Ruminococcus albus AD2013: one gene and its partner. The protein of the gene in region 2 interacts with the protein of the main gene of each other region in a pairwise test. Links are inferred from orthologs where the notes say so. Each region holds a gene or a part of one and is shown on either strand. Other genes may lie near its edges.

Evidence for each region. The genes of interacting proteins can lie anywhere in the genome.
Region 1: the proteins of dprA (region 2) and recA interact in binary tests that used the Bacillus subtilis proteins (3 or more experiments, as listed by UniProt). The link is inferred for Ruminococcus albus AD2013 from one-to-one orthologs.

The regions. Positions count from the first base shown.
Region 1 is NZ_JAGS01000001.1:665,542-668,454, reverse strand. Bases 12-2,873 are described here. They hold recA (recombinase RecA), read right to left. Parts: upstream 2,116-2,873; coding sequence 907-2,115; downstream 12-906. Other genes in these bases: N773_RS0102845 (leucine-rich repeat protein), read right to left, coding at 2,668-2,873; N773_RS0102850 (hypothetical protein), read right to left, coding at 2,255-2,641; N773_RS0102860 (regulatory protein RecX), read right to left, coding at 267-902; N773_RS0102865 (hypothetical protein), read right to left, coding at 12-263. Also shown: more of N773_RS0102865, read right to left, coding at 1-11; more of N773_RS0102845, read right to left, coding at 2,874-2,913. UniProt on the Bacillus subtilis protein: Multifunctional protein involved in homologous recombination, DNA repair and competence.
Region 2 is NZ_JAGS01000001.1:1,210,638-1,213,630, forward strand. The notes cover bases 44-2,985. They hold dprA (DNA-processing protein DprA), read left to right. Parts: upstream 44-1,055; coding sequence 1,056-1,916; downstream 1,917-2,985. Other genes in these bases: N773_RS19750 (glycoside hydrolase family 2 TIM barrel-domain containing protein), read right to left, coding at 44-895; tsf (translation elongation factor Ts), read right to left, coding at 1,989-2,906. Outside these bases: more of N773_RS19750, read right to left, coding at 1-43. UniProt on the Bacillus subtilis protein: Protein that helps load RecA onto ssDNA during transformation. Binds cooperatively to circular ssDNA, is able to bridge different segments of DNA. Favors the loading of RecA onto SsbA- or SsbB-coated ssDNA and formation of RecA-DNA filaments.

The DNA.
Region 1 (2,913 bases), 550 kb from region 2 along the record:
CTTTCTATCTCCATTATCTCTTCTATCTGCGCAGAAGTCAGCAGAGGGAATTTCTTCTTGTCGTACTTTCCATCGCGCTTTATTATCTCGGCAAGCTTTGACTTGTTGCGCTCTACCCTGCCCAGCTTGTCAGCAATATCGGAGATATTATCCATTATATCCTGCTGATCTTCCATATAAAACAGGACCGTCACAGGCTTGCCCCAAATCTCGTAAGATATCTCAAATGCTTCCTGTTCCTCGTTGTACTTAATCTTATCCAAAATCTACTCCTCCTCGCCGTATTCTTCTTCAATATCTCGCAAGACCTCTTTTATGAGGTCATAACCATAACCATATCTTACCAGCGCATTCTTTACACGGTTAACGCCCTTTTCGTCATCAAGGTAACGCAGATATTTCTTCTCCACCAATTCATAAAGGCGGTCATACCACGTATCTTCCTCGTCTTCGTCATATCTGTCAAGGGCTTCGTTAATGACTTCCGATGTGAGACCTTTATTTCGCATCTCACGGAACGCCCTTGTTCTGCCGAATTTTTTGACTTCAACATAATGACGCGCCATACCCTCAGCATAGCGTCTGTCGTTGACAGTGCCCATCTCCACCATCTTATCCATTACACGATAACAGGTGTCTTCGGAATAATTCTTTTCAAGCTTTCGGAAGAGTTCGATATACGAATAGTCCTTATAATCCAGCAGATACAGCGCTCTTTCCCGCGCCTTGCGGTATTCTTCCTCTGCCTTGATATCTTCCCACGCAGACAAAGGCAGACTGATGCCTGCCTTTAAATTATATCTGCTTACTATCTCACGATTCAGGAATTCAGCATCCCTGTCCTCGAATTCGATCATATAAGTCGCGCCCTTGTAAAGGGATACGTTGGTTATTTTAAGCATTTTTTTACTCACCGAGACTGTCGATATCTATCGGTGCGAACTCCTCAAAATCCTCATCTGAAGGATTCTCGGGTTCGACAGATGCCTTATCAGCGGTGATGCCTGCACCTGCATTAGCCTTTTCTTCAAGCTTTGATTTTTTCTCAGATTTCTTATTTGAAGAAGCCAGTGCATCATCAACGGAAGCCGCCTTTATCTTCTCCTCGATCTCAGCCATGATATCCGGATGATCCAGCAGGAACTGCTTGGAGTTGTCTCTGCCCTGACCCAGTTTGTAATCCTCATAGCTGAACCATGCGCCGCCCTTCTTGACGATACCGAGATCAACAGCCGCATCAAGAACTTCGCCCACGCGGGAGATGCCCTTGCCATACATGATATCGAATTCACACTCCTTGAAAGGAGGAGCGACTTTATTCTTTACGACCTTACATTTAGTCCTGTTGCCCAGAACTTCTCCGCCGTCCTTGATCTGCTCACCGCGTCTGACTTCAATACGTACCGAAGCATAGAACTTCAGCGCACGTCCGCCGGGAGTAGTCTCGGGGTTGCCGTACATAACACCTATCTTCTCACGCACCTGATTAATAAATACGCAGGTAGTATTGGATTTAGAAACAACACCTGTCAGCTTTCTCATAGCCTGTGACATAAGTCTTGCCAGCTGACCTACGTGGGTATCGCCCATTTCGCCGTCTATCTCAGCCTTTGTTACCATAGCTGCAACAGAGTCGATAACTATGCAATCGATAGCACCGGATCTTGCCAGTGCTTCGGCTATCTCCAGTGCCTGCTCGCCGCTGTCTGGCTGTGATACCAGCATACTGTCGATATCAACACCCAGATTCTTTGCATATACAGGGTCGAGAGCGTGCTCAACATCGATGAAAGCAACATCGCCGCCCATCTTCTGGGTCTCTGCAATAATATGCAGTGCAACTGTTGTCTTACCCGAGGACTCGGGTCCGTATATCTCGATGATACGTCCGCGGGGAACACCGCCTATACCAAGAGCCATATCAAGCATCATAGATCCTGTGGGGATAGCCTCAACGTCCATAGCCCTTGCATCGCCCAGCTTCATTATAGCACCCTTACCGAACTGCTTTTCAATAAAAGCAATGGCAGTTTCAAGTGCCTTCTTCTTCTCCTCAGCGTCGGTGATGTTGTGGACCTTAACGTCCTTTTCCTTTTTCTTCTTATCGATAGCCATATTTTTTATTTCCTTTCAAAATCAATTTTATCGGAAATTTTTCTTTCCTGCATATATTATAACACATTAACTGTCCCTTTGTACGGACTGCAAGTGATTTTTTGCCAAATTAAAGATTTGCGTACTAAAATTCGTACTATTATCGTTTTCTGTACTCTTTAATGTACTCTATGCGTCTTTTTCGACGTTCAGAACCGTTTTTCTTATGAAAATAGTTATCCTGAAGACTTCTTTTTCTCATCAGAGCATGACGTACAGCCATATGTCCGCTGAGTTCGGATTCTGCATCAAACAGAATACCCCAGGGTCTTGCGGGACGTTTTGCGCACATAGGACAATCAGGATCGCCGCAGACATCTTCTGCCCACCTATCGCAGGCAAGGCATCCAAGTGCATCATACATCGGGAAATCATAAAGTTCCGCACCGCACACTTCGCAGACACGACCCGTTTCAAAGGCAAAGCCTTCGTTTACCAGTCTGCGCATTTTTGCACGTCTTTTAAGGTAGTTCTTCCTGTTTTTCAAATTTCATCACCGCCGACATACCGGCATTATTTTATTTCGTCAGACGACTTCGGTATAGTGCAGTCGTAATGCCACTTCGCGTTCAGAAGCCCTGCATTGAAGCCTTCATCGCAGAAGTCTATCTTTGTCCTGTCTTCCTCGCTGCCCTCGTAGAAAACTTCCTCGGGTGCAGTGAAGTTGAAGGCTTTGAAGCCTATAAATTTCATGCTTTTCGGGATATAAATACGTTTCAGCGATCTCATCCCGGCACAGCTGTACTCTATCATACGTTG
Region 2 (2,993 bases):
GCCACTCATCAACATCGCAGGGTGCGTAAGCTGTCTTCGGAAAGATCATGCCGTCGTGCTTGCCCCGCAGGAAAGTACGCTTGCCGTTTACGATGAATTTACCGTCTGCGACGGAAAATTCCCGCATACCAAAAATGTGCTTTGAAATGTCACCATCGATATCAATAACAAGCTCATAGAGTTCGGGAGAGTGTTCGCTCCAGAGTTTAAAATTCTTACACATCGGGTACTCAGCGATCAGTCTGCCGTTGATATAAGTAAATTCAACAGGTTCGCAGGCAGGTGCCCCATCAGGATAATTTACTGCCTTGATGACCGCAGTTCCACTTTCAACACCAATGATATCAGCAGTAACATTAACTGTTCCTGAATGTATATCGGGAGTGATGACAACATTTTTGCAGTGTGCCGCACCGTAGCCTATAAGTTCAATCCTGCCCAGTATACCGTTCCAGTTCGTCTGTGTATCACGGGAAGTCATGTGACAGCCCTTCGTCTTGTAGCCAACATTAGACACTTTTATGACAAGCTCACGCTCACCTGTACCTATGAATTCTGTAAGGTCGTAAATATGCGGCGCACAAAAGCTATCCTGAATTCCGAGAGAAACACCATCAACAAAAACTTCGGTGATACGTGTGCGTTCAAGAAAAAGCTCTAGTGATGTACAATTAAGAGCATTAGTATCTATCTTCCGTCTGAACCACGCCCAGCCCTCAAATTTGTAAGTATCAGTAAGATGACCTGTTGCACGTTCTTCGTTGAACTTACCTTTATGGGCGTTTGAAGTCGTATTCGGTAGTTTAATATTTTCATTATATGTGACATTTTCACCTGTACAGTTATAGTCAAGAAACAGTTCCCATATCCCATGAAGGTTGATTTTTCCTATCAAGCATATCACCTCTCGCCCCTATAATATAAATATATTATAGCATAATATATTCTGATTTTCAAGGACAACTTTAAACTTCGTAGGAAAATTCAAAATTTCTGTTGAAATATACAATAAGATATGATACAATAAAATAAAACAAAACATAAGGGGTGATGATATGTCAATGACAGACAAACAAGCATTGTTCGCACTTTCGCTGATCTATACACCGGGTAAGGCAGGTATAGATTCTCTGATGCAGAGATACGACGACCCCGTAAAGCTGTTGTACGCCCTGCAAAACGATACTGACGAAGATATCCCGCACAGCTTTTCTGCCGCTGCAAAAGCTTTTGATTTTTCGCTGACAGAGCAGATACAGAGCTATTGTGACGAAAGGGGCATCGGGGTAATAACTTGCTATGACCTGGATTTTCCAGAAAACCTTCTCGAGATCGACTGCCCACCCTTAGTGTTATACTGCCTTGGAGATAAGGAAGTTCTGAAAGAGCGTTCTTCATTGACGATCGTTGGTTCGAGGGAAGCCACGCCATATTCAATTGATGTTGCAAAATACTTTGCACGAACCAAAGCCAGAGATGGTCATACGATAATCAGCGGATTTGCACGAGGAATAGACTCCTCCGCTCACACGGGTGCCATCGAAGCCGAAGGCACGACAGTAGCAGTACTCGGCTGTGGTATTGACTATGATTATCCAAGAAACAGCGCAGAGCTGAAAAACTCAATTGCACAAAAAGGCGCAGTTATTTCAGAATACCCTCCGTTAGAAAGCCCTGCAAAGGAGTATTTCACCATACGTAACCGTCTTATCGCAGGGCTGTCCAAAGCTGTGCTGGTTGTTCAGGCAGGAGTACACAGCGGTTCGATAAACACAGCCAGCCATGCAATTTCCCAAGGTAAGGATGTTTACTGTATACCCCCTGCAAACATTTTCAACGAGATCTATAAAGGACAAAGCGTACTCTTACGCGATGGCGCTATACCTGCGTTTGAACCACATGATATCATTCTTTGATAAGCCGATTAAGCCAAAAAGACCGCAGCATACCGAAATAAGCTGCGGTCATATTTATTGAAGATGTTTCAATTACTTGATCATGCTTGCGATCTCGTCTGCGAAGTTCTCTTCCTTCTTCTCAACGCCCTCGCCTCTCTCGAAACGAACAACTTCAGCAACAGTGATGGTGCCGCCCAGCTTCTTAGCCTCAGCTGCAACGTACTCCTGTACGGAAACCTTGTCGTCCTTTACGAAAGCCTGCTCCAGCAGACAGTTCTCCTTGTAGTACTTGCCTACCTTACCTTCAACGATCTTAGCTCTTACCTGCTCAGGCTTGTTAGCCATCTTAGGATCCTCAGCCATCTGAGCCATCATGATCTCCTTCTCCTTATCGAGAACCTCAGCGGGAACTTCGTCTCTCTTGAGGTAAGCAGGGTTCAGAGCTGCGGACTGCATTGCAACGTCCTTACCAACAGTCAGAACTGCATCGTCCTTGATATCGGTATCCATCTTAACCAGAACGCCGATGCTGCCGCCGTTGTGAACGTAAGAAGCAACAGTGCCTTCGAGTCTTACAAAACGACGGATAACGATGTTCTCTCTGATCTTCATGCCTGCGAGCTCAGTCAGAACTTCGTCAACAGTCTTGTCGCCGCCGCTGATTGTTGTAGCCTTCAGAGCGTCAACGTCAGCAGGGTTCTTCTCAACGATGGTGTTAGCTACGCTTGCAGCGAAAGCCTTGAAATCATCGGTGTTAGCAGCGAAGTCAGTCTCGGTGTTGATCTCAACCATAACACCTACGCCGTTGTTAACAACAGTAGCAACAACGCCCTCAGCAGCAGCTCTGCCGCTCTTCTTAGCCTGTGTAGCGAGACCCTTTTCTCTCAGTGCCTCGATAGCCTTATCCTGATCGCCGTCAGCTGCAACGAGTGCTCTCTTGCAGTCCATCATGCCGACGCCTGTAATGCTCATAAGTTCCTTTATAGCCTGAACTGTAACGTTAGCCATTTTAAATTCCTCCGATTCTGTTATATTACTCACAACAAGGCAGACAAATCATCTTATTGCCTGCCTTGAAAAATTCTGTATTAGTCA